Polymorphobacter megasporae: one gene and its partner. The main gene of each other region encodes a partner of the protein of the gene in region 2 in a complex. Links are inferred from orthologs where the notes say so. Each region holds a gene or a part of one and is shown on either strand. Other genes may lie near its edges. The genes, in order: KTC28_RS15555 and uvrB.

Region 1 (5,850 bases), 130 kb from region 2 along the record:
CCGTAACGCAGGACACCGTATTGCGCGTCGCCGATTTCGACTTCGATCTCCCCGCCGACCGGATCGCGCTGCGCCCGGTCGTGCCGCGCGACGCGGCGCGGTTGCTCGTCGTTACCCCCGACGGTCTGAGCGACCGCGGCATCGCCGACCTGCCGGGGTTGCTCCGCGCGGGCGACTGCCTCGTGTTCAACGACACCCGCGTTATCCCGGCGCAGCTCGCGGGAATGAAGCACGACGCCAAGATCCGCGTCACGCTCCACAAGCGCGAAGATCACCGGGTCTGGTGGAGCTTCGTCAAGAACGCCAAGCGCCTCAAGATCGGCGACCGCATCGACTTCGGCGGCGGGTTGTCAGGGCTCGTCGAGGCGCGCGGCGAGGATGGCTCGGTCCGCTGGCGCTTCGACAGCGCGCTGCCGTTCGAGGAGGCGCTCGCCGCCGCCGGGCAGATGCCGCTCCCACCGTACATCTCGTCGAAGCGCGCGGTCGATGCGCAGGATCTCGACGATTATCAAACCGTCTATGCGACCAAGCCCGGCGCTGTCGCGGCCCCGACCGCCGGGCTGCACTTCACTCCCGATCTGCTCGCAGCGCTCGATGCGGCAGGCGTCACCCGCGAGACCGTCACCCTTCACGTCGGGGCGGGCACGTTTTTGCCGGTCAAGGCGGACGACACCGACGACCATGCGATGCACGCAGAGTGGGGAAGCATCGACGCCGCGACGACCGCGCGGATCGTCGCGGCGCGCAATGCTGGGGGCCGGATCATCGCGGTCGGCACGACAAGTGCGCGGCTGCTCGAAAGCGCGTGGACGCCCGACGGGCTCGGCGCTTGGGCCGGCGACACGCGCATCTTCATCACGCCCGGTTTCCGCTTCGCGATGGTCGACGGGCTGCTGACCAACTTCCACCTGCCGAAGTCGACTTTGTTCATGCTTGTCAGTGCGTTGATGGGGCTCGAGACGATGCGGGCAGCGTATGCCCATGCTGTCGCCGAGGAATACCGGTTCTACTCATATGGGGATGCGAGCCTGCTGCTGCCGTAGCCTAGTCCAGCTGGCTGCTACGCCAAGATGAACATATCTCAGCAGCGCTGCTCTGATTGCCCCTTAATCCAGTCATGAGAAAAACACGGTGCCGCCCGTTGGCGAGTCGAGCGCGCACCGTATTTAATTCATCACGTTGTAGGACAACGGAAAGTCCGTCGCGTGTCAGCTTGAAAGCTTCTGCGCGGTCTGGAGATGCTTGCGCAGCGTCGGAAGGGTTGCCTTGGCCAGCTTGACCGTCGCGGGATCGTTGCGCGCGATTTCCTTCTCGTACGACGTGATATCGTCGTTGTGGTCCTTGACCATGTGGCTCGCGAATTCCTTGTCGAACGAATTGCCCGACAGGACCTTAAGCTTGAGATATTCGACGTCCGCGCCAGCGGTCATGCCGTCGGGGATCGACATCTTGAGCGGCTGGGCGATCGCGACGAGCTTTGCCTTGTGCGCCGTGTGATCGGCATTGAGCATCTTGCCGTACGCCTTGATCGCTGCCGTCCCACCCTTTTCCTCGGCCATCGCGCCAAGCTTGATCTCGGAGTTATCGCCCTTGATCGCGTCGCTGAGGAAATCCGTGGTCGGTGTTGCGACAGCGGCAGTGGCAAGCCCAAGACCAGCGATCGTCAAGACAGTATTCAGGCGGCGCATAGCAAATCTCCAGTGAATATAGCCCATGTAACGGTAGCGGCTATGGGGAGTTCCGCCGCATCGGCTGAGTGACCGGGACGACTTGTCGCAGCAGCGCGCGGTCTTCAGGCTTTTGCCGCGCCGCTTGCGCTCACGGATCCGGGCCGGTCGAGCCGTGCCAGACACACCGGCCCTTCGGCGATCATGGCGACAAGCCGAGCGTGCCGGCGGCGCAGCTCGTCGAGGTCGGCCGGCGTGGTGATAGTGTGGACGCCGTCGCCGAGCGCGAGGTCTGCGTGGCGGCGCAACGTTGCCAGCCGCCCGGCGTCGCGCTCGCACCCGGCGACCGCGGTCAACACCTCGACGAACCGGATCAGGACCGACATGCTGCTGGCGGCATTCTGTCGGATCATGTCGAGCATCGCGTTGGTCAGCCCGTCGTAGTCGACCGCCGGAACGACCAGCACGACCCGGCCGTCGCGGCTCCAGCGCCCGCTATGGAGGTATCGCGGGGCGAGCTCGCACAGCGCCGCGCCCATGCGGTCGAGCACGCTCATCGCCGTATTCGGATCGTTGATGCCCGGCGACAGCGCGCGGACCGCGACCTCGACCAACTGGCGGACGGCATATTCGAGGTCTTCGTCGCTGACCCGTTCCTTGGCGAGCGCGGTCGCGGCGCGGATCGCGATACCGGCGCCTGCGACCGCCGGAGTGATCAACGCGATCACCGCCCCGGGGAAGACGCAGTCGCCCGGACGGACAAGCAACTGGAGTGTCGTGGCGTTTTTGGCCGCCCAATCGGCGAGCCCGTCGGCATCGAGGTGCTTGAGATAGCCGCGGCGCGCATCGGGGACGGTGAAGACGGCCTCACCAAGCTGCGGTGCGCTGGTTCCGGGCTCGGGGTCGCGCGTCGTCAGCCGTTTGATCGCCGCGGTCAGGTCGCCCGCGACGAGATCGATGACGGTGTCGACGTTGATCCGGCTCGCGGTGTGGCCGACGAAATAGACGAGCGTGCCGACACAGACGAACGCGAGCGCGATGCCGACGCTCATCGACAGATGCGGGATGAATTCGCCCTCGCCGCTGGTGCGGACATTGCGCAGGACCATCAGCGCGTACGAGAAGGTGCCGAGGAAGACTCCGAGCGTTACCTGGTTGCCGCGGTCGCGGACGAAATTGCGCAGCAGCCGCGGACCCATCTGCCCCGCGGCAAGCGACAGCGACGCGATCGTGATCGAGAACACCGTCCCCGCGACCCCGATAGTCGACGACGCGACCGCGCCGAGCAAAGTCCGCGCACCGGTCGCGCCGCCGTTGTAAAGCCAGCGATTGTCGACCAGCAGCCCTGCGAGCAGACCGGCACGGTCGACCGCGACGAGACCCTCGGCAAGCCCGATCGCGGCGACGATCACGACCGCCGGAACGATCCAGAAGCTGTCGGCAACCGTGCTGGCGATGCGGCGCAGTCGCGCGATCACGTTGTTTCCGGCCGTTCGATCATCGCGGCGACGTATCCATCACAGCAGGTTAGGCCGGGTTGCCGCGTCAGACCAACTCAATAAAGCTATCGAGCACCCGCTTCCGCCCGGCTTTCTCGAACTCGATCTCGAGCTTGTTGCCCTCGATCGCGGCGACCGCGCCGTAGCCGAACTTCGAGTGGAACACGCGGGCACCAACGGCGACGTCCTTGCGGCCGGGCTGGCCGACGCTGACCGCGCTGGCGCGGGCCTCGATCTGGAGGCCGCCGCGGCCGGGAACGCTCGCCCCGCCCATCGCCGTCGCGCGCGCCCAGCCGGGGCCGCGACCGGCCCCGCGCGTGACGTCGGCGAAGGGGTCGCCGCCGCCCAGCGCGGCGCGCCACAGGCTCGGGCCACCGCTCATCGTGCTCGACACGTCGATATGGTCGTCGGGCAGGTCGCTGACGAAGCGCGACGGGATGCTCGACGTCCATTGGCCGTAGATGCGGCGGTTGGCGGCGTGGCTGATCGTGGCGGCGCGTTTCGCCCGGGTGATGCCGACATAGGCGAGGCGGCGTTCCTCCTCCAACGACGCGTTGCCGCCCTCGTCGAGCGAGCGCTGCGACGGGAAGACGCCTTCCTCCCAGCCGACGAGGAAGACGTGGTCGAATTCGAGGCCCTTCGCCGCGTGGAGGGTCATGATCGTGACGCGCTCCTCGTGATCGGCCTTGTCGTTCTCCATGACGAGGCTGACGTGTTCGAGGAACGCGGTCATTGATTCGAACTCGTCCATCGCGCGGGTAAGTTCCTGGAGGTTCTCGAGCCGCCCATCGGCCTCCGACGTCCGCTGGTTCTGGTACATCGCGATATACCCCGATTCCTCGAGGACGATCCGCGCGAGTTCGGCGTGGGGCAGGGTGTCGACCTGGTCGCGCCACCGCTTGAGGTCGGTCATGAAATTGCTCAGCGAGCGTCGCGCCGCCGGGGTGAGTTCGTCGGTCTCGATCAGCGCGTTCGCCGCCGACGACAGCGGCTTGTTCGTCGCGCGGGCGTGGGCGTGGAGCGACTGCATCGCCTTGTCGCCGAGCCCGCGCTTGGGCGTGTTGACGATCCGTTCGAACGCCAGCCCGTCCGATGGCTGGACGACGACGCGGAGGTAGGCGATCGCGTCGCGAACCTCCGCGCGCTCATAGAAGCGGAAGCCGCCGACGATCTTGTACGGCAGGCCGGTGGTGATGAAGCGGTCCTCGAACTCGCGCGTCTGGAACTGGGCGCGGACGAGGATCGCCATGTCGTTCAATGACGCGCCCTCGCGCTGGAGGCGCTCGATCGCGTCGCCGGTCAGCCGCGCTTCCTCGGGGCCGTCCCAGACGCCGACGACCTTGACCTTGTCGCCCGAGTTGCGCTCGGTCCACAGAGTCTTGCCGAGGCGTCCCGAGTTCTTGGCGATCAGCCCGCCGGCGGCGCCGAGGATATGCGGGGTCGAGCGGTAATTCTGTTCGAGGCGGATGACAGTCGCGCCGGGAAAGTCGACCTCGAAGCGGAGGATGTTGGCGACCTCGGCACCGCGCCACGAATAGATCGACTGGTCGTCGTCGCCGACGCAGCAGATGTTGCGGCGGTCCTGCGCGAGCAGCCGCAGCCACAGATACTGGCTGACATTGGTGTCCTGATATTCGTCGACGAGGACGTATTTGAAGCGCCGCTGGTATTCCGCCAGCACATCGGGGTGGCTGAGGAAAATCGTCAGCATGTGGAGGAGCAGATCGCCGAAATCGCACGCGTTGAGCGCGACGAGACGCTCCTGATAGCGCGCATACAGCGCGACCGATCTGTTGTCGTAGCCGCCTTCCTCGGTCGCGGGGACCTGCGCCGGGGTCCAGCCGCGGTTCTTCCAGCGGTCGATCAGCGACGCCAGCCCCTTCGCCGGCCAGCGCTTGTCGTCGACGTTCGCCTCGATCAGGACCTGCTTGAGCAGCCGCAACTGGTCGTCGGTGTCGAGGATCGAGAAGTTGCTCTCCAGCCCGACGAGCCCGGCGTTGCGTCGCAGCATGCGCGACGCAACCGAGTGGAAGGTGCCGAGGAACTGCATGCCTTCCGCGCTCCCCCCAAGCAGCAGCCCCATGCGATGCTGCATCTCGCGCGCCGCCTTGTTGGTGAAGGTCACCGCAAGGATCTCGGACGGCCACGCTCGCCGCGTGTAGATGATGTGCGCGAGGCGGCTGGTCAGCGCGCGGGTCTTGCCGGTCCCGGCGCCGGCAAGGAGGAGCACCGGGCCTTCGGTGGTCAGCACTGCCTCGCGCTGCGCCGCGTTGAGACCGTCCATGTACGGCGGTTCGGGGGCCGGGGAGTGTGGGGCGGGCGAGGCGTGCATCGCTGAACACATAGGGAACGGCGACGCGTTTGTCACGATGCGGCTTGCCCGCGCGCGATGTTCGGACCGAAGCTTGGCCGGTCAGGGCGGCGGACTAGTTGCCCTTCGCCTCACGCATCGCGCGCATCTTCTCGCGACCGGCCTTGAGCTCGTCCATCGTCAGAAAGCCGTCGTGGTCGGCGTCCATCATGTCGAAGCCGCGTTCCTGGCGGCCGGCGGCGAGCCACTCGGCCTTGCTCACTTTGCCGTCGTGGTCGGTGTCCATCGCCGCGAACCGCGTCGCCATGCCTTCATGCTGGCCCGATGCGGGGGCAGCTTCCTGTGCCGCGACTGGCATGCCGACGACGACGGC
Region 2 (8,033 bases):
CTCGCGACCTCGGCGATCAGCGCGGTGAAGAACAGCGGCAGGATCATGCCGCGGCTCGCCGTCGTCTCGGTGATGATGATCACCGCGGTCAGCGGCGCGCGGACGACGCCGACGAAATATCCGGTCATGCCGAGCAGGACGATCGCACCCGCCGGATCGTCGGGGAACAGCGGCGTCAGCAGGTTGCCGACGCCGGCGCCAACCGCGAGCGACGGCGCAAACACCCCGCCCGGAGCCCCCGACAGCGTCGTCGCGAGCGATGCACCGAACTTGGCGACGCCGAACCACAACGGCTGGCCGTGCCCCTCCACGAGCATCTTGGTCGCGTCATAGCCGGTGCCCCATGTCAGCCCGCCGCTGACGATCCCGAGCACCGCCACCGCCAGCCCGCACAGCGCTGCGAAGACCACCGGGCGCGACGTCAGCCGCCGCTGCCACCGCTTGTGGCCCGTGGCGAAGCCGAGGACGAGGCGGCTGAACAGCCCCCCGGCGATCCCGCCGACGATCCCCGCCGCCGGAGCCGCGAGCAGCACCGCACGCAGTGCCAACGTCTTATGCATCTCGCCGAAATAGACATAATCCCCGGCGACGCCGAGGCTGACCATCCCGGCGATCATCACCGCGCCCATGACGAGGATCGCGACGCGCTGTTCGTAGGCGGCGGCGAGCTCCTCGATCGCGAAGGCGACCCCCGCCAGCGGCGTGTTGAACGCCGCCGCGACCCCCGCCGCGCCGCCGGCGATATAGACCCCGGCGCTCAGCGGCACGCGCAACACCCGGTGGACCGCGACCATCACCGCTGCGCTCAACTGGACCGTCGGGCCCTCGCGCCCGGCCGACCCGCCCGCGAGCAAAATGCCGAGCGTCAACCCGATCTTCGCTGCCGCCGCGCGGACCGACACGAGCTTCTGGCTCTCGGGCGCATCGGGAACCCGCGCCGCGGCCATCACCTGCGGGATCCCCGACCCCCGCGCCTCGGGCACATACCGCCGCGTCAGCCAGACTACGCCTGCGAACATCGCCGGGGTCAGGAGCAGCGGCGCATACGGCGCGGCGTGGACGATCTGCACGAACCCCGCGCGAGCGAGATCGCCGCCCTTGGCAAAGGCGAGCGCGACCAGCCCGAGCACCACCGCCCCGATGCCAGTCGCCACCCGCCGCCGGACAGTGTCGACGGTGCCGGGCTCGACGGCGAAGGTACGCGTGATGCGGTCACCGAGGCGGGTGAGGAAAAGGGGAGGGGTCATTGCCGCGCGCTTGTCGTCGCGACAAGCGGGGGATGCAAGCGACGGGGTGTGCCATGATGGTGTACGCTGGTCCGCTAGCGGCTTGTCGATTGCATGCGACAGTCGGAGCGGCGATAATCGCGCATGGCCTTGTATAGAATCGATGTCGCCGCCTTCGATGTCCCAGCCGACTGGCGCGACCAGTCGATTACGGCGTTCAGGCTGCCGGCGGCACCAGATGGCGGTGATGCCAGCTTCGTCGTGACCCGCGACGACGGGAAGGGAGTCGACCCGTTTGTCGCTTATTATGACAAGCAGCGGAAAATCTGTGCCGATAGCCTGCCGGATTTCGTCGAATTGAAATCCGAGATGATCAACGTTCAGGAGCGCGACGCGGCGTGGTTCGAGTTTACGTGGTCGAAGGAGACGACGACGCTGAAGCTCAGGCAGATTTACGTCGATTGCGGCCTTTTCGTCCTGATCTTCACACTGACATGCACGCCCCGCGATCAACCGCTGTTCGAACGTCCGTGGCATGCGCTGATGAGCACGATCGTGTTCGATCGCCTCGACACGACTCCCACTTTCCCAGTTCGCTGAATGACGGCGACTGCTCAGGCGGCAGCGCGGATCGAAGATGAGATCGCGCATGGTTTCGGCCTCGCGGCGATGGTCGCGGGGGCGCTCGTTGGTGTCCTGGCGGGTGCCGCGGTCGTCGCGGCGACCGCGGCAACGGGCGGACTGGCGGCGGTCGTTATCGCCGGAGCGGTGGCGGGGGGTGGACTTGCCGGCGGGCAGATAATGTCCGGGCTGTCGACGATCTTCAATTTGCCGGAGCCGACGACCGGCAAGATCGCAACGGGGTCCCCTAACGTCAAAACCAACAAGCGATTTGCCGTTCGCGTGACCGACGATGTTGCCGATGGCTGTAGCGGTGCGCCGATCAATCACCCGCCATGGCCATTTACAATCGCGGTTCAGGAGGGCTCCGCGACCGTCAAGATCAACGGTCTGCCGGCCGCCCGGCTGACATCGAAGCTGACGTGCGGCGCTCATATCAAGACCGGGTCGCCCAATGTCGTGATCGGCGGGGAAACAAAGCGTGCCGGTTTCGTGTTCGATCTCGAAGCCTGGACCAAGACCGGGCTCGAGGTGCTCGGTATGGGTGCCGCCATCGGTGGTGCCCTGTTTGCGGCGGCGGTTGGTGCCGCGGCGTTCGGCGGCTACCTCGCAATCGGCGCCCTCGGCTATGGCGGGATGGAGGGACTCGGCAAGATCGGCGATGCCCTCGGGCCGGGATATCGCGATCTGCTGCAAGGCGTCGCCGGAATGGGCCTCATCGTCGCCAGCCCGAAGCTGGCGGGCGAGGGACAGACGATCGGCGACCGTGCGAGAATCACCAAGCTATCGAATGAGGGCAAGATCGACGAGGCGCGCGCCATCCTACAACGCCATGTCGATGCCGGGAATTCGAAAGCGGTCGTCGACCGGCTCGATGTTTCGTCACCGCGCGACGGCGGCCATCTTTGGTCGGGAAATGGTGACGCGGCCAAAGCATATGCGACCGCTCACGGCGGGGTTACGTTGGAGGGAACACCGGGCGGTCGTGTAATCGACGGCTGGTCAGACCTGAACACCAAGATGCCTTGGACGAGCGGCGGCAAGGAAGTCTGGGGCGGCGTCTCGGAAAATTATGCGAAGGGATTGTCGGGCGACGTCACCGCGGTGCAGACCCCGACCAAGGCGGCGGTAGGCGGCGGCGATATTTTCAAGGAATACGAATGGCCCGAGGTCCAAAAGGGGTTGGCGAGCGGCAGGATCACCGACTTTAAGGTCGATCCCACTCTCCCCGAACCGCCGCCGCGGACCGGTCCATGAGAAAGGCGATACAGCGATGACCATGGACCGGTTTCAGCGCCAATATGCGGCGCAGGGGCGCGAAAAAGCCGACGGCTATTCCCCCGCCGATTTCGCCGAGATGACGGATGCGGAGCGCGTGACTGCGCGCGACATGATGTTGAAACGCTCCCTTGCCGGGGACACGGTCGACCTGATGGGCCTCCGCTACGTTGGCGATGCCGGCACGGTCGCTGCCCTGCGGCAGGCCGCGTCGCGGGTCGCCTCGTTCGACTGGCGGTGGGATGTGATCCGGCACGAGGTCTTGTTCGATCTGACGCAGGACAAGGCCTATCTTTTCGACCTTGCGACGTATCTCGACGGACGTGATGGGCGTGCGCAGGAAGGGGCGGCCAACGCCCTGGCATGGCGGGTCCTGCCGCGCGACGCCGAGCCGTTCCTCGTCGATCGGATGTGCGATGGTCGTCACGAGGGCGCGATGCTCGGGTTGATGCAGGCATGGCTGGGTTTGCGCGCCGCAGCAGTCTGCGATCCGATGTGCTTTCAGCGACATCTTCCGCTGATCCGGGCGGTAACCGGCGCCGCACCGGCCCGCCGCCGTCAACTGCTCGCGGCTGAACTCACAGTCTGACGGCCTGGCCGTGCGCTAACGCCCGCCCTGCCGCCGCGCACCTCGCGCAGCCTTCGCCTTCGCAAACCGCGTCGTCCGTGTCCCCGGCGCTCCTCCCACCGCGCGGCCCTTCACCGGAGCGACCTTCGCCCCGGTGCTCGGCAGCCCGAGGTCGTCCGCTTCCAGTCGTCGGATCTGATCGCGCACGGCAGCGGCGATCTCGAAGTCGAGGTTGGCGGCGGCGGTTTGCATCTGCTTTTCGAGGTCGGCGATGTACGCCTTGAGGTTGTGGCCGACGAGGTTCGGGGTCTCGTCGTCGCCGGTGTCGACCACCACGCCGTCGCGCATCGACACGTCGGCGAGGACGTCGGAGATGTTGCGCTTGATCGTCGTCGGGGTGATGCCGTGTTCGAGGTTGTAGCTTTCCTGGCGTGACCGGCGGCGGTCGGTTTCGGCCATCGCGCGCTCCATGCTGCCGGTGATCCGGTCGGCGTAGAGGATGACGCGGCCCTCGACGTTGCGCGCGGCGCGGCCGATCGTCTGGATCAGCGAAGTCTCCGAGCGGAGGAACCCTTCCTTGTCGGCGTCGAGGATCGCGACGAGGCCGCACTCAGGAATATCAAGGCCTTCGCGCAACAGGTTGATGCCGACCAGCACGTCATAGACCCCGAGGCGCAGATCGCGGATCAGCTCGATGCGCTCCAGCGTCTCGACGTCGCTGTGCATGTAGCGGACGCGCAGGCCGGCTTCGTGCATGAACTCGGTGAGGTCTTCGGCCATCCGCTTGGTCAGCGTCGTGACGAGGGTGCGGTAGCCGTTCGCCGCGACCTTGCGCGCCTCCGATATGCAGTCCTCGACCTGGTCCTCGACCGGCTTGATCTCGATCGGCGGGTCGATCAGCCCGGTCGGGCGGATGACCTGCTCGACGAAGACGCCGCCGGTCGCCTCCATCTCCCACTTGCCGGGGGTCGCCGAGACGAACACCGTCTGCGGGCGCATCGCCTCCCATTCCTCGAAGCGCAAGGGTCGGTTGTCGATGCACGACGGCAGGCGGAAGCCGTATTCGGCGAGGGTCAGCTTCCGCCGATGGTCGCCGCGCGACATGCCGCCGATCTGCGGCACGGTGACGTGGCTCTCGTCGACGAACAGCAGGGCGTTTTCGGGGAGATATTCGAACAAGGTCGGGGGCGGCTCGCCGGGGAGGCGGCCCGTCAGGAAGCGGCTGTAGTTCTCGATGCCGGCGCAGCTGCCGGTCGCGGCGATCATCTCGAGATCGAAGTTCGTCCGTTGCTCCAAGCGCTGCGCCTCGAGCAACTTGCCCTCGATGTGCATCTCCTTGAGGCGCTCGGTGAGCTCGTGCTTGATCGCCTCTGACGCTTGCTTGAGCGTCGGGCCGGGCGTGACGTAATGCGAGTTGGCGTAGACCTTGATCGAAATCAGGTCAGCGACCTTCTGCCCCGTCAGCGGGTCGAATTCGGTGATCGTCTCGATCTCGTCGCCGAAGAAGACGATCCGCCATGCGCTGTCCTCATAGTGCGACGGGAACAGCTCGACCGTGTCCCCCCGCACGCGAAAATTGCCGCGCGCGAACGCCTGGTCGTTGCGCTTGTACTGGAGCGCGACGAGTTTGCGGATGATCTCTCCGCGGTCGGCGGTCATGCCCTTTTTCAGGCTGAAGGTCATCGCCGAGTACGTCTCGACCGAGCCGATGCCGTACAGGCACGACACCGAGGCGACGATGATGACGTCGTCGCGTTCGAGCAGCGACCGCGTCGCCGAGTGGCGCATCCGGTCGATCGCCTCGTTCACCGAGGACTCCTTCTCGATGTACGTGTCGGAGCGCGGGACATACGCCTCGGGCTGGTAATAGTCATAGTAACTGACGAAATATTCGACGGCATTGTCCGGGAAGAACGATTTGAATTCGCCGTACAGCTGCGCCGCGAGGATCTTGTTCGGCGCGAGGACGAGGGCCGGGCGCTGGACCGCCTCGATCACCTTCGCCGCGGTGAAGGTCTTGCCCGATCCGGTGACGCCGAGCAGCACCTGGTCGCGGTCGCCGGCGTTGGCCTGGGTGACGAGCTCCGCGATCGCCGCCGGCTGGTCGCCTGCTGCCATGTAATCGGTGACGAGGCGGAACGCCTTGCCACCCTCCGACTTCTCGGGCCGCGCCGGGCGGTGGGGGACGAACGCGCCGTTGCTTTCGGGTTCGGCGAGCGAGGTGCGGATCTGGATGGCAGCCATGTCGGGCAATATGGGGCAGGGTCGCGTTTCGTTCCAGTGGGTGCGGCAGTGACTTGCCGAGGTTGTTGATCGGCCCCGGGCAGGTCGAGACGCTTTCCCGACGCGCAGCGATCTGGCAGCGTGGCGTTCCGTGATATTGGAGGCCGTCGTGGATCTGGATCGCCGCTCACTCCTCGCTATCGGTGGAGCCTTTCTGGCGTTGCCGGGCGCGGCGCTCTCGGCTGCACCGCTCCTCGCCGTCCCGTCGGTCGACCGGCTCAAGCTGACGGTCCTGATCGACAGCACGACCAGCGTCTTCGGCGCAGCGTTCTCGCGGCCCGATATCGACGTCGTCCCGCCGCCGATCACCAAGGACTATCACACCGCCTTTGCCGGGCAGTGGGGCTATTCGCTGCTGGCGACGTCGTCCGCTGCGGGTACGGCGCGGACGACACTGATCGACTTCGGCTACACCCCGGCCGCGCTGCTCAACAATATGGCGCTGCTCGGCATCGCGCCCGAGACGATCGATGCGATGGTGCTGAGCCACGGTCACTACGACCATTTCGGCGGGCTCGACGGCTTGCTCGCGACCGGCAAGGTGCGGCGGGGGACGCCGTTATACGTCGGTGGCGAGGAGGCGTTCTGCGCGCGGATTCGCGGGACCGACGCCGATGGCTCGTCGTTCGGGGCGATAGACCGCCCGGCGATCCTCCGCGCTGGCGTCGATCTCGTCGTTTCGGGCGACCCGCGGATCGTCGCCGGGCAGGGCTTCACGACCGGCCGCATCCCCTTCGTCTCATCGGAGCATCCGCGCGTGCCGAGCGGGATGCTCCCCGGGCAGAACTGCGCGCGCGACCTGCTCGATCCGGCCAAGCGCGACAAGGCCTTCGTCGTCGACGATGCCGAGCACGAACTCGGCACGGCGTATAATGTCGCCGGACGCGGGCTGGTCGTGATCGGCTCGTGCAGCCACCGCGGCATCATCAACACCGTCCGCCGCGCGCAAGCGGTGTCGGGGATCGACAAGGTCCACGCGATCGTCGGCGGCTTCCACCTCGTCCCGCCGCAGACCCGCGAGCAGGCGTTCGAGACGCTGGCGTTGATGCAGGCGATCAACCCGGACTATATCATCCCCGGCCACTGCACCGGCGAGACGTTCATCGCGGCAGCCCTCGCCGCGATGCCGAATAAGGTGATCCAGTCGATCGTCGGGTCGAGCTATATCTTCAAGGCGGCCTGATCGAGATCCGGACGAGGTTCGTGGAAAGCCCCGAACCGTAGAAGACAGCTTCTCGATTAAGCTGAGCGATCGATCGGCCAAATCCGCCCAATTGCAGACGGTCCCGATCGTCTATCGGTCGATACTGCTTGGCATCACGTGCTTGCTTCGACAGCATGCGTCTAAGAAAGGGGACGAGGCGATGATCCGAAGGTGTCTGGCCGCTCTGATGGGGCTCGCGTTGCCCCTGTCGGCGCACGCAACATTGCCTCAAGCGTCGGCGACAGTAGTCGTGGTCAAAGCCGCGCGCATGCTCGACGTAGCGGCCGGCAACTACGTTCCAAATGCGGTGATCGTGATCACCGACGGGCTGATAACCGCCTCGGGCAGCGCGCTTGCGGTCCCGGTCGGTGCGCAGGTGATTGATCTCGGCGATGAGACCCTGCTGCCCGGATTGATCGATGCGCACACCCATCTGATGGCCCGAATGGGTGATGGTGCCGACTCGTATGTCCAAACGCTCGCCACTGAATCGTTGGCTCGCCGCGCGCTCGACGGCGCGGCCGATGCGAAGGCAACACTCCTTGCCGGCTTCACGGCCGTGCGTGATGTCGAGAGCGAGGGCAGCGGCTATGCCGATCTCGATCTGCGTGATGCGATCGAGGCCGGATTGGTTGAGGGCCCCCGCATGCAGGGCGCCTCGCGTGGCATCGCGATGATCGGCCAATATTTCCCCTTCGGTGTCGCCTGGGACCAGCCGGAATTTCCGGTGGGCGCGCAGCTGGTTAGCGGCGTCGACGAAGCGCGCCGGGCGGCACGCGAGCAGATCGGTCATGGCGCAGACCTGTTAAAGGTCTACGCCGATTGGAAGGAGCCGACGTTGTCGGTCGAGGAG

The links.
Region 1: the proteins of uvrB (region 2) and KTC28_RS15555 are in contact, whole or in part, in a crystal structure (PDB 7EGT), measured with the Thermus thermophilus proteins. The link is inferred for Polymorphobacter megasporae from one-to-one orthologs. Residues at the interface, in WP_096411307.1 of Thermus thermophilus: Glu23, Leu25, Arg26, Asp27, Gly28, Glu29, Arg30, Phe31, Arg55, Glu326, Asp327, Phe328, Glu379, Ser382, Gln383, His398, Gly400, Arg401; in WP_096412145.1 of Thermus thermophilus: His654, Arg656, Phe657, Gln666, Asp668, Glu669, Lys680, Arg681, Leu682, Ser683, Lys685, Tyr686, Ala687.

What each region holds. Positions count from the first base shown.
Region 1 is NZ_CP081848.1:3,316,409-3,322,258, reverse strand. The notes cover bases 2,832-5,850. They hold KTC28_RS15555 (ATP-dependent helicase), read right to left. Parts: upstream 5,451-5,850; coding sequence 3,213-5,450; downstream 2,832-3,212. Other genes in these bases: KTC28_RS15550 (EF-hand domain-containing protein), read right to left, coding at 5,593-5,850; KTC28_RS15560 (DUF2254 domain-containing protein), read right to left, coding at 2,832-3,145. Also shown: KTC28_RS15575 (peptidylprolyl isomerase), read left to right, coding at 1-6; tRNA preQ1(34) S-adenosylmethionine ribosyltransferase-isomerase QueA, read left to right, coding at 21-1,043; KTC28_RS15565 (DUF4142 domain-containing protein), read right to left, coding at 1,209-1,688; more of KTC28_RS15560, read right to left, coding at 1,793-2,831. UniProt on the Escherichia coli protein: A helicase with DNA-dependent ATPase activity. Unwinds DNA duplexes with 3'-5' polarity. Translocates on single-stranded DNA with 3'-5' polarity. Initiates unwinding more efficiently from a nicked substrate than double-stranded DNA.
Region 2 is NZ_CP081848.1:3,187,015-3,195,047, reverse strand. What follows is about bases 3,334-6,278. They hold uvrB (excinuclease ABC subunit UvrB), read right to left. Parts: upstream 5,938-6,278; coding sequence 3,730-5,937; downstream 3,334-3,729. Other genes in these bases: KTC28_RS14915 (MBL fold metallo-hydrolase), read left to right, coding at 6,086-6,278; KTC28_RS14925 (hypothetical protein), read left to right, coding at 3,334-3,714. Also shown: KTC28_RS14940 (chloride channel protein), read right to left, coding at 1-1,247; KTC28_RS14935 (DcrB-related protein), read left to right, coding at 1,371-1,826; KTC28_RS23175 (PAAR domain-containing protein), read left to right, coding at 1,827-3,104; more of KTC28_RS14925, read left to right, coding at 3,121-3,333; more of KTC28_RS14915, read left to right, coding at 6,279-7,159; KTC28_RS14910 (metal-dependent hydrolase family protein), read left to right, coding at 7,449-8,033. UniProt on the Escherichia coli protein: The UvrABC repair system catalyzes the recognition and processing of DNA lesions. A damage recognition complex composed of 2 UvrA and 2 UvrB subunits scans DNA for abnormalities.